DNA from 4 places in the Priestia sp. TRN 1309 genome. Region 1 is predicted to be linked to each of the others. Evidence: riboswitches for the same ligand, from Rfam matches in the RefSeq annotation. Region 1 holds a riboswitch; each other region holds the start of a gene.
What was found. A riboswitch is a leader RNA that binds a small molecule or an ion and turns the genes downstream of it on or off. The one in region 1 is predicted to bind thiamine pyrophosphate.
Positions count from the first base shown of each region.

Region 2: it holds a riboswitch for thiamine pyrophosphate, as region 1 does, so the genes downstream of both, ACRPLQ_RS14940 (acetylornithine deacetylase) here and tenA (thiaminase II) in region 1, are expected to answer to the same signal.
Region 3: it holds a riboswitch for thiamine pyrophosphate, as region 1 does, so the genes downstream of both, thiC (phosphomethylpyrimidine synthase ThiC) here and tenA (thiaminase II) in region 1, are expected to answer to the same signal.
Region 4: it holds a riboswitch for thiamine pyrophosphate, as region 1 does, so the genes downstream of both, thiT (energy-coupled thiamine transporter ThiT) here and tenA (thiaminase II) in region 1, are expected to answer to the same signal.

Region 1 covers NZ_JBOZGM010000002.1:935,180-938,356, reverse strand. Annotated here, with positions in the region: gene ACRPLQ_RS12090 (aldehyde dehydrogenase) at 1-1,225, shown strand, start outside; gene tenA (thiaminase II) at 1,253-1,942, opposite strand; TPP riboswitch at 2,038-2,136, opposite strand; gene ACRPLQ_RS12080 (TspO/MBR family protein) at 2,363-3,109, shown strand.
Region 2 covers NZ_JBOZGM010000003.1:544,635-547,811, reverse strand. Annotated here, with positions in the region: gene ACRPLQ_RS14950 (PTS transporter subunit EIIC) at 1-459, shown strand, start outside; gene ACRPLQ_RS14945 (MupG family TIM beta-alpha barrel fold protein) at 456-1,466, shown strand; TPP riboswitch at 1,689-1,791, shown strand; gene ACRPLQ_RS14940 (acetylornithine deacetylase) at 1,906-3,177, shown strand, end outside.
Region 3 covers NZ_JBOZGM010000011.1:21,040-24,216, reverse strand. Annotated here, with positions in the region: gene thiC (phosphomethylpyrimidine synthase ThiC) at 1-1,366, opposite strand, end outside; TPP riboswitch at 1,481-1,595, opposite strand; gene ACRPLQ_RS25315 (hypothetical protein) at 1,677-1,967, opposite strand; gene ACRPLQ_RS25310 (undecaprenyl-diphosphate phosphatase) at 2,426-3,177, shown strand, end outside.
Region 4 covers NZ_JBOZGM010000002.1:541,667-544,843, reverse strand. Annotated here, with positions in the region: gene ACRPLQ_RS10090 (ethanolamine ammonia-lyase reactivating factor EutA) at 1-1,116, opposite strand, end outside; gene thiT (energy-coupled thiamine transporter ThiT) at 1,273-1,881, opposite strand; TPP riboswitch at 1,914-2,014, opposite strand; lysine riboswitch at 2,189-2,373, shown strand; gene ACRPLQ_RS10080 (amino acid permease) at 2,476-3,177, shown strand, end outside.

The DNA of each region.
Region 1 (3,177 bases):
ACAAGACTTGAATAAATCTGAAGTAGAGGCGTACACGTCGGAAATTGGGATTTTACTAGAGGAAATTCGGTTTACGCTTAAGCATTTAGTAAAATGGATGAAGCCTAAAAAAGTAAAAACCGCTTTAACACACGTGGGCTCTAAAGGGAAAATTGTGCCTGAACCGTATGGAGTCGCGTTAATTATTGCTCCGTGGAATTATCCGTTTCAATTAGCGCTGTCTCCTTTAGTAGGAGCGATTGCCGCTGGAAACACGGCGATTATAAAGCCTTCTGAATTAACGCCTAGCGTATCTCGGGTTATACAAGAATTACTAGCTGAGGCTTTTGATCCCGCATTTGTGACGGTGATTGAAGGCGCTGTAGACACGACGAGCATGCTTTTAAAACAGCCCCTCGATTATATTTTCTTTACGGGAAGTGTAAATGTAGGGAAAATTATTATGCAAGAAGCAGGAAAGCAGCTTATTCCCGTCACGCTGGAGCTAGGAGGAAAAAGTCCGTGCATTGTACATGAAGATGCAAACCTAGATCTTGCAGCGAAGCGAATTATGTTTGGCAAAGGAATGAATGCAGGCCAAACGTGCGTTGCTCCCGATTATTTGCTCGTGCATAAAAAGGTAAAAGCGCAGCTAGTGGAGAAACTTCGCGAAGCGATTTATCAATTTTACGGTAGTAATCCGCTTGAAAGTGAGCGCTACGGCCGTATTGTCAGTGAGCGCCATTTTATTCGGCTAGTTGAGTTTTTAAAAGACGGAAACGCTATAGTTGGAGGCGGGTATAATAAAAGTACGCTCACAATAGAACCTACGGTGTTAAGTGAAGTAAGCTGGACATCAGACGTTATGCAAGAAGAAATTTTTGGGCCTATTCTTCCTATGATTGAATACGAAACGCTAGACGAAGTTATTCATAAAGTTCAAGAAAAAGCTAAGCCGTTAGCTCTTTACTTGTTTACGGAAAGTGCAAATGTACAAAATGTCATAACGGAGCGTCTTTCATTTGGAGGAGGCTGTATAAATGATACGCTTATGCATATCGCTACGCCATATTTACCCTTTGGCGGAGTTGGAGAAAGCGGTACGGGCCAATATCATGGAAAAGACAGCTTTCAGACATTTTCTCATTTTAAAAGCATGCTGTCTCAAACAACCAAGTTTGATTTGTCATTCCGCTATCCTTCAGAGAAACAAAACTTGAAAATGATTAAAAAATTATTGAAATAAAAAGCCTCCTGATAGGAGGCTTTTTCGTTATTTTGAAAGTGAAAGCTGAGAAAGCGGCCATTTTTCTTGTGTATACGCCATTTCCCAAAATAAATACTCCAGCTCACAGCTTTTGATAAAGTGATCTTTCATACGATTACGTTCTTCTTCAGTCGCTTGTTCGGCGAGTTCATCAAGCTTGTTACAAAACCATTGTGTTGTGCCATTCATTTCTTCATTATTATAAAACTGAATCCATTCATAAAAAGGATGAGAAGGAGATGGATTTACTTGTTCTGTAATGCGCTGGCCAATTTCAACGTACGTCCACGGACATGGAAGAAGCACGGCAATGATTTCCGCTAAGCTGCCTGTATGCGCAACGCTTGTCATATGGTTAATGTAGTGGCTGGCCGTTGGTGAAAGAGCCTCAGTGTGGAGGTCTTCATAGCGTACGCCTGCTACTTCACAAAAATTATTATGAGGGTGTACTTCACTATGTAATACCGTAGAAATGCCGGCATTAAAGGCTTCCATTTCGGTACGCGTGCGGCATTTTGTTAAAGCAGCGCCGTAAATGCGGACAAATGCTGTTAAGTATTCGTAGTCTTGAGAAACGTAGTGAATAAGCGCCTCTTTTGGCACGTCTCCTTCAGCAATTCCTTTAATAAAAGGGTGGTTAAAAATGGCTTCGTAAATATAGTTTGCTTCTTGTCTTAATTGAGATGAAAATGACATCAAAATCCTCCTTTAATATGAGGAAGTCACAAACAAGCACATAAAGGAAATAAAAAACACTCCGTTTATAAACGGAGTGGCAAATGACAGTACAAAACTGAACATTGCCACTTTCCTACGCTGGTATGAGCCAGATCAGGTTCAAAGGGATCAAGAAAACTTGTCTCAGCCGGTCGGCACCCCTAGTGGACTTCCTATTAGTCTATGTTTAACTTACCATATATTCTGAAAAATAGAAAGCGTTACGGAAAATTGTTCCCTAACGGTTTTTATCTCTTAAAGAGGTAGCTTCTTGAAGCTATTTTTAATCATTTTTGTTTAAAAATGCATATTTTTAGGGAAGAAGAGGTATTAATGAAGGGAAGAGCCGTTTTCGTCTCCGAAACATGCCCATATAAATAGAAGAAAGGAGAGAACAAAATGGCAAAATTTCGTTTGTATGCTGTATTAAATACAGTAGGCTTGGCTATTACACTTCTTGTGAATTATTTAGCAAATGCGATTCCAATAGGAGGCAAAACAACGGCAGAGGCTTCTGCGCAAGTTCCTACGTTGTTTACACCAGCCGGTTATGCCTTTGCTATCTGGGGCGTTATTTATTTGTTATTAACCATTTGGGTTATACGCCAATTTTTTGCAAGAGAAGATCAAAAGGAAATATATGCACGTATCGGCATTTGGTTTTTTCTAAACTGTTTGTTAAATAGTGCGTGGATCTTTATTTTCCAAAACGATTACTATAAGTTATCCCTTTTAGTTATGCTCTTTATTTTAGGCACATTAATGATTGTATATTCCATTATTCAGCATTCTCGGATGACGACATGGTTTATGCGTCTGCCGATTTCGCTTTATCTTGGATGGATTTCTGTTGCGACTATTGTTAATGTATTTGTCGTATTTCAAGCAAATGGAATACAGCACTTGCTTGGCCTAAATGAATTAGCATGGACGATTATTATGCTGCTGGTAGGGGCTGCGCTGGGCATTATGTTTACATTAAAAAACCGAGACGCTGTTTATCCGCTTGTTTTTATTTGGGCTTATATTGCCATTGCGGTGAAACAAAGTGGAAATCAGCCAATTGTCATTACTGTTATCATCTCGATTGTTTTATTAGCAATTGCTATTATTGTGGGACTGATTAAACGCTATAGACGTTTTTAAAAAGAAGCTCTAGCTTTTGTAAGCTAGAGCTTTTTATGATGCTCTTTTGATTGTAAAAAAGCAGCTGT
Region 2 (3,177 bases), on a different contig from region 1:
GGACTGCATCAAGGTCTTACTCCGGTCCATTTAGAGCTTATTAATTCGATTGGAGATGATCCGCTTCTTCCTATACTAGCAATGGGCGGAGCCGGTCAGGTTGGTGCAGCTTTTGCTATTTATATCAAAACAAAGAAAAAACGCTTAAAGCGAGCAATTGGAGGCGCACTTCCTTCAGGGCTGCTGGGAATCGGAGAGCCGCTTATTTTTGGAGTCACACTTCCTTTAGGGCGTCCATTTTTAACCGCTTGTCTTGGAGCTGGAATCGGCGGAGCGTTTCAGGCGCACTTCCATATTGCAACTGTAGCAGTGGGAGTATCGGGTTTGCCGCTTACGTTTTTAGTTCATGCGCATCAAATTCTTCTTTATTTACTTGGATTAGTTATTGCTTACGCAGCAGGCTTTATTTGTACCTATTTCTTTGGATTTAACGATGAAATGGCGAGGGAGTTTGAATGATTGGCATTTCATTTTATTTGAACGATAGAGATGCCAAACAAAGATTAGTAGAAGCGAGTGAATGCGGCGTTACACGCGCATTCACTTCACTTCACATTCCAGAGGAAAAAGGAGATTTGGCTGAACGGGCAAAAGAATTGCTTCATGTGGCTAGAGATTGTGGAATAAGCGTGTATGCAGATGTATCTAAGCATACACCGGTTCATTTAGGTATCGAAAGCCTTATGACTCTATCTTCACTTGGCGTATCAGGTATTAGACTAGACGATGGCTTTAGCGTAGAAGAAACGATTTTACTTGCGGATGAGTTTTATATTGCCCTTAATGCAAGTACAGTGTCAAAACTAGAAATAGAAGCGCTATTATCTGCAGGCCTTCATCATCATCAGCTGCTTGCTTGGCATAATTTTTATCCGCGGCCTGAAACAGGGCTTGAAGAAACGTTTTTTCAACAGCAAACAGATTTATTTAATGAACTTCGTATTCCAGTTTGTGCTTATATTCCTGGAGAAGGCGAAAAGAGAGGACCTATTTATCAAGGACTTCCTACTAGAGAAAAAGACCGTAATAAATGTCCTTTTACCTCTGCAGTAGATTTATACGGATGCGGAGTAACGGAGGTTTATATTGGAGATCCATACGCCAGTTCAAATTTATTAAAACGTTTAGTTCAATATCAAGAAAACCGCATTATTCCGCTACGCATTCGTTCACCTCATATACAGGGAACGTACAGCGTGCGTCCGGATGTATCAAGAGACGTTCTGCGTTTGGTTGATACACGATCTGTAAAACCAGTGCTGCCATTTCATACAGTAGAACGCAGAATCGGAGCAATTACAATGGACAATGATGGCTACGGACGTTACAGAGGAGAGGTTCAAATAGCTAAAAGGAATTTGTCTGCAAATGCTAATGTGAATGTGATTGGGTATGTAATAGAAGAAGATCATGAGCTGCTTTCATTAGTGAGACCGGGGCAAAAGCTTGAGCTTATTACTGTCTGAAGGAAAAAACGGTGTATTTTTAAAGAAGCCAATAGCTAACTAGTAATGTCACAAAAACAAAGAGCACACACTGCATGAAAAAGGTGTGTGCTTTTTCTTTTACTACTAAAAAGGAAACTATTTTCATTACCATATCATGAACCTTTCTATTGAATAAAACGCTTTACTATGATAAAACTATTACAGGTAAACATATGATAATAGATTAATTTCATAGAGATACAACACCACTAGGGGTGCTTTCGAAGCTGAGAGAGACGATAAGTCTTAACCCTTATAACCTGAACTAGGTAATACTAGCGTAGGAAAGAGGTATTGTAATGGATGTTTTGTATGGGATTTCCTTACGAACTCGTTATAATAATTTTGTGTACATAAACAAAAACACTTCTTTCCTGCGAAAGAAGTGTTTTTTTATGCGTAAAGGAAGGTGTCATACATGAAAGAAACAATTGATTTGCTTGTCAAACAGGTAGAGGAGCGCAAAGGAGAGTTAATCCAGTTATTAACAACGCTTGTTTCGTATAAAACGCCAGCGCCTCCTGCACGAAATTCTCATGAAGCGCAGCTGTACGTAGCGGATTTTCTTAAAAACTGCGGTTTTTCCATTGATATGTGGGACTTATATTCTAACGACCCTATCGTAGTGGGAACGTTAAAAGGACAAAAATCGGCTGACTATCAAAGCTTGATTATTAACGGCCATATGGATGTTGCTGAGGTACAAGAAAATGAAAATTGGGAAACCAATCCGTTTGAAGCTGTTGTGAAAGACAATATGATAATTGGACGCGGAGTTGCTGATATGAAAGGCGGTTTGGCGGGAGCATTATTTGCAGTTCAGCTTTTAACAGAAGCAGGAATCGAGCTGCCAGGAGACTTGATTTTTGAATCCGTTGTAGGAGAAGAAGTAGGAGAGGCAGGTACGCTGCAATGCTGTCAGAAAGGGTATACAGCTGATTTTGCGCTTGTAGTCGATACAAGTGATTTACATATTCAAGGTCAAGGCGGAGTGATCACGGGATGGATTACGATAAAAAGCAGTAAAACCTATCATGACGGTACACGCCGAAGTATGATTCATGCTGGAGGAGGGCTGTTAGCCGCAAGCGCTATTGAAAAGATGGCAAAAGTGATCGGAGGGCTACAAGAATTGGAGCGTCACTGGGCTGTTACAAAGAGCTATCCAGGATTTTTGCCAGGGACAAATACGATTAATCCAGCAGTAATCGAAGGCGGAAGACATGCTGCTTTTATTGCAGATGAATGCAGGCTGTGGATCACCGTTCACTATTATCCTAATGAATCGTACGACCAAGTATCAAAAGAAGTGGAAGAATATATTATAGCTATTGCAAAAGCAGATCCATGGTTAAAAGATAATCTGCCAACCTTTGAATGGGGAGGCACATCAATGATTGAAGACAGAGGAGAAATCTTTCCGTCATTAGAAATTGATGAAAATCATGCAGGAGTGCAGCTGCTTGCAAATACTCATGAACAAATGGAAGGGAAAAAACCTCCAATTGATGTGTCAACTAGCGTAACAGACGGGGGATGGCTAGCTGATGCGGGAATTCCCGCCGCTATTTACGGTCCGGGAAATTTAGCAAATGCACATGCTGTGAACGAACAATTAGATATTAATCAGCTTGTTCAATATACAAAAGTGATAGTGCAGTTCATTTATACGTGGCTGCATACGCATAAG
Region 3 (3,177 bases), on a different contig from region 1:
TTGGCGTTACGTAGCAAAGCATAGCTGTCCCAAACCAGCCAATCATTGCAGCACCAATACCTGATGTAATATGGTCATAGCCTGGAGCGATGTCGGTTGTAAGCGGTCCAAGAGTATAGAAGGGAGCTTCCTGGCATATTTCCATTTGTTTATCTACGTTTTCTTTGATGAGATGCATTGGAACATGTCCAGGACCTTCAATCATAACTTGAACATCGTGTTTCCAAGCAATTTTAGTTAATTCACCAAGCGTTTCTAATTCACCGAACTGTGCCTCATCATTAGCATCTGCAATGGAACCAGGACGTAGCCCATCGCCAAGCGAAATAGCAATATCGTATGCTTTACAGATTTCACAGATTTCTTCAAAGCGAGTATATAAAAAGTTCTCTTCATGATGAGCTAAACACCACTGCGCCAAGATGGATCCTCCGCGTGAAACAATACCTGTCGTACGTTTCGCTGTCAGAGGAATATAACGTAAAAGAACACCTGCGTGAATAGTAAAGTAATCAACACCTTGTTCTGCTTGTTCAATTAATGTATCGCGGTATGCTTCCCACGTTAGATCTTCTGCTACGCCTTTTACTTTTTCAAGCGCTTGGTAAATAGGAACGGTCCCTACAGGAACAGGCGAGTTGCGGATAATCCATTCGCGTGTTGTGTGAATATCCTTTCCAGTTGATAGATCCATAATTGTATCGGCTCCCCAACGCGTTGCCCATGTCATTTTTTCTACTTCATCTTCAATAGCTGAACGAATAGCTGAATTTCCGATATTAGCATTAATTTTCACATGGAATTTGCGGCCGATAATCATCGGTTCGCTCTCAGGGTGATTGATATTATTAGGGATAATTGCACGTCCTCTTGCTACTTCTTCACGCACAACTTCAGGATTCATCTGTTCACGAATAGCGATAAATTCCATTTCGGGCGTGATGATTCCTTTTTTCGCATAGTGCATTTGCGTTACATTTTGATTTTTTTTCGCGCGCAAAGGTAAACGTTTAGTGATAAAGCGCTCGTACTGATCTCTTGGATCACCGTCATAATAACCGTTATCCTGTGGCTGAACCGTACGGCCTTGATATGTTTCTACATCGTTTCGTTCTGCAATCCACTTTTCGCGCAGAGCCGGTAATCCTTTTTGTAAATTAATTTCATAAGAGGGATCTGTATAAACACCGCTCGTGTCGTATACACGTACGGGACTATTTTCTTCTTCACCAAAAGACCCTGTAGTAGGAGACTGATGAATTTCACGCATAGGTACTTTAAGGTCTTGTCTGGATCCTTGGACATATACTTTGTGACTGTTTGGAAAAGGCTTTTTCATAGAAACTGATACATTTTGTTTTGACATTACATATTCCTCCGGTTTCGCATAAAGTGTAGCTATACCGAACCATAAAAAAAATCGGGTTCTGTGATAGACAGAACCCGATGGAATAGGCAAAAAAAGAATAAAACTATACTATTCTTTTCAAGACTACTTCCCTCCGCTGGTATAACCCAAATCAGGTTCAAAGGGTTAAAGAGTTTTATTGCACTCTTCTCTCAGTCTGAGCTATCAGACACCCCTAGTAGAAATAACATTCAAATTATTCAATTTACGGCTTAAGTTTACCATCATTCGGTAAAAAATCAACCCTTAAATAAAAAAAGCTAGACAATTAGCGTTGTCTAGCAGCATCGATTGCAATCACAATAGCTGTAATAATATGCATGATAAATCCCAAAAATGGAATCCAAGCAACCAGTGAGGTAACAAGTCCTAGTATGTTTCCATAAGCAGATAACCCTCGTCTATTAGCTAAAATGAGTGTGATAGCATGAAGAATAAATCCAATAAAAAGAGGAGTATAGCTAAAGCCCATAACAATCCCCGCGCCAATTAAAGGAATTCCCAGCAAGGCTTCATACCCAGCAGTGACCCATTTCATTGTACGTACATTTCCATTCATAGTAAAAAGCCTCCTAAAAAAGATACTACTATATACGAGAAAAGAGAGAAAAAAGTTTCAAATTACTTAGGGGATATGTCGTATAAGTCAGCCCTATTGGAATAAAATGATAGATGACAGTAAAGGGGGATGGAAAAAACATAATAATTTAGTCATTTTTTTACACTAAAGAAAAATAGTCTAGATGATTCATTTTTAGCTAAGGGACCAGAATTTATACTGAACATAGTGACTGCTTTTTAAAATAAATAAAAGCTGATATCGTGTTTTTTGGTTGTAGCATGTAAGCTTTTTATTACAAATTATTAAAGATTCTTATCTTTTTGCAAATACACATTGTATTTCATAGTTTTAACAATTATGATAAAAAAGCAAGTGTCAAAATAGGAAAATAGTTGAGCATGTAAAACGAAGCGATAAGCTTATTAATTTGAAAGAAAGGCAAGGTACATAGCTTTATGTGGGAAATTATTGTAGCAATCATTTTAGGGATTGTAGAAGGTTTAACAGAGTTTGCTCCCGTTTCGTCAACTGGGCATATGATTATTGTGGATGACCTGTGGTTAAATTCAAAAGAATTATTTTCATCTCCAGTAGCTAATACATTTAAGATTGTTATTCAGCTAGGGTCGATCTTAGCAGTAGTTGTTATTTTTAAAGATCGTTTTATTAATTTATTAGGATTGGGAAAAAAACCAGCTGCTGCAATTGGACCGACAAATCGCTTAAATTTAATGCAAGTAATTGTTGGTTTGTTACCCGCAGGAGTGTTAGGACTTTTGTTTGATGATTACATTGATGAACATTTGTTTTCTTTAAATACGGTGCTAATTGGCTTAGTGGTCGGAGCTGTATTAATGATTCTAGCAGATTTGTTTGGACCTAAACGTCCGCGTGTAGAGACGGTGGACCAAATGTCTTATGGACAAGCACTAGGTATAGGACTGTTTCAATGTATTGCTCTTTGGCCAGGTTTTTCTCGTTCAGGCTCAACGATTTCAGGAGGGGTTCTTCTTGGAATGAGCCATAAGGCAGCCGCAGATTTTACATTTATTATGGCAGTGCCAATTATGGCAGGAGCAAGTGGACTTTCATTGGTTAAAAACTGGCAGTATTTCACATCAGATGCACTACCGTTTTTTATTGCTGGTTTTATCAGCGCCTTTATTTTTGCGCTTATATCGATTCGCTTTTTCTTAAAATTAATCAA
Region 4 (3,177 bases), 390 kb from region 1:
ATCTTCTGCGCTGAAAATAGTTGAAGCCTGCATGCATGACGCTCGAGCTCTTTCTTGAAACAGCTGCGGATTCCACTCCTCCTCTGGCTGTACAGGTATTTCTATAATCGGAATGTTTTTCAGCGGCAGTTTTTTAGACTTAATGTATACGGTTGATCCGCTAACTTCTGTATTTTGCATGCCAGCCCCAATGACAGTAGCGCGCGTTGTTTCAGCGGCTTGAGATACGTGTATGGATTGAAACTGATACGCTAGCAGAGGACCAATGTCTCCATGTACAGCCACTTCCCTCACTGTTTTCGGCTTTTGCTTCTCCATCATTGCTCCTACCCCTCCTGAAATCATAATTGTTTCTGGTTGGATAGAAGATCTTGTATGAGGAGAAACGAGCAGCGAAGAGGTTTGAATTAGTGCTCTTACATAATTCACGGTTTCTTCAGCTAGTAATTGACAGATAGACGAGAGTTTTTCAAATGTTGCTTTTTCACCTTCTCGCAGTATTAAAGAATTATTTTTTAAAAATTCAGTTAAATAAGGTGAAACGTAGGTAACAAAGCCGTCTGAATTCAGCCGAATTAATCTTCCACCTACATGCAGCGTAAACGTTTCGATCACTTTTCCGTTTTGACATAAAGCGATGTTAGCGGTGCCTCCTCCTACATCAATATTGGCAATTACTGCATTTGTTTCAGCGGAATGTTGGATTGCTCCTGATCCTTTTGCCGCCAATATTCCTTCCAAGTCAGCACCGGCTGTTGCAACAACAAAATCTCCAGCATGTTCGGCTAGATAGTGAACGATAGTTTCTGCATTTTGCTTTCTAGCAGTTTCTCCTGTGATGATCACAGCGCCCGCCTCCACTTGATCTAAGGAGATTTCTGCATTCTTGTACTCTTGTTCTAGTAGTACCGTTAATCGTTGAACATCGATTTCAACCTCGTTTAGCATAGGTGTGGTATAGATAGAACTTGCATACGTTACTTGACGATCAATAATTTGACAGCCTGGCAGCGTAAACTGATTTTGTTGATTTGCTATTAACAGCTTGCTTACAATCAGTTTTGTTGTACTTGTTCCAATATCTAAACCTATGCTCGTGATCCATTTCTGTAGCATGCTATCAATCCTTTATCTCGTTTGAATATGTTGACTATCATAAAACAGTTTTTTGAATATTTCACTAACTATGTTATCAAACCTGACACACTTTTGTGTAAAGAAAGGTGACAAATGACAAAAAAGACTAAATCTTGGTAGATTTAGTCTTTTTTCTTATGATGAATGTGATTTAGTTACAATCATTCTTGATGCCGATGGAATTAACAATGAAAGAATGACTAAGCAGGCTATTAGTGACCCTACCATTGAAATACCGTTCATTGAAAAAGAATACCACAGAGCGGACATACCTTTTGGTGCGTACGATCCCCAGAAAATAATACCAGCAATAAAGTGCCAGAAATAACGTGCGAAGCTTCCGATAATAAGGGATAAAACAATCAAAACAAAAGCTTTTGATCTGTTATTGGTAGCTAAATTTGTTTTAATAGATTGTGAAAAAATACCTCCAAAACCTATAAAAGCAAAAGCCACAATATATTCAATAAATGTTTGTAGCGCTGTTAAAATATAAGCCGTTCCTGTCGCTAACTGCAAAAGCCCCCATAATAGACCAGATAGAGCCCCGCCTTTTACTCCCCAGCGAAAGCACATAATAAAAATGGGCACCATGGAGAACGAAATACTTACAGCCGTTGCAATCTTAATGGAAGGCAAAAGGTCAAGTAGAAGTGCCAATGCTGCAAAAATAGCTATTTCAATTTTAGCCTGTAAAGGTAATGCTTTATTCACGTTTCTCACTCCTGTTTTTGAATCATTCATATCAAACGGTTTACACAGGAGTAAGCAAATATATGCTACTATTCCCACATTCCTACGCTAGCGTTAACTAACAGGTTCTAAGGGTCTGAACATTTCGTTCACTCTCAGCACGGCGGCTCCCCCTGTGGTACGTTTGGATATTTATGTAGTATAAAGACAATGTTTATTATATCATATGTAACAAAATAGATTCGAGAGATTTCAAAGATGTTTCTATTTTCTGAATCTATTTTTTATAATGACAATCGTTTTAGTATTTGTTATACTTCTTTTATGTCAATTGAATATAAAAAACCCTCATCCTAATCGATGAGGTAGAGGTCGCAGTTTTTAATAGTAAAGTAACGGAAATGCAGAGAACATTGAGGATGTTGCTTGAAAGGAAAAATTGCCGAAGTTTAGATCACTTCTCGGTTGATTTAAGCTGGGGCTGTCTCCGAACAGGAACAGAACTGTCACATCATGCGAGTGATGTGAAGAGCTATCTTCACGGAAGGTTGACGCGGTTTTCAGATTTAAAAGCGCGCACATATACTGCGGGCTTTTTTTATGTTATCCCGTCTCTTTCCGTACATTCGAAAGGAGTATTTATCTATGCAAGAGCAGCAAGAATTAAAACGTGGGTTGAAATCTCGCCACTTAACGATGATTTCATTAGGAGGAGCCATCGGAACCGGCTTATTCCTAGCAAGTGGTGGAGCAATTCACACAGCAGGACCTGGGGGAGCGCTTTTAGCTTACGCTATTATTGGCGTAATGGTTTACTTTTTGATGACCAGTCTAGCAGAGCTCGCAGCTTATATGCCTGAAGCTGGTTCATTTAGTACGTATGCGTCTCGTTTTGTAGATCCATCCTTTGGTTTCGCTCTCGGCTGGAACTACTGGTATAACTGGGCTATTACGATTGCAGCTGAATTATCCGCTGGAGCCCTTATTATGAAATTTTGGTTCCCGAACTCTTCTTCTATTTTATGGAGTGCACTGTTTTTATTAATTATGTTTGGGCTTAACTACCTTTCTGTAAAAGGATTTGGTGAATCTGAATTTTGGTTTTCGTTAATTAAAGTAGTAACGGTTATTATCTTTTTAGTTATTGGTATTATGATGATTTTTGGTATCTTTAACAATGAAGCACCGGGTTTTAAAAACTTCACGCTTGGTGATGGACCGATTCACGGTGGATTCTTCACTGTACTAGGTATCTTTATGGCAGCTGGTTTTTCATTCCAAGGAACAGAGTTGCTTGGAGTCGCAGCTGGAGAAAGTGAAGATCCGGAAAAAACGGTTCCTCGCGCA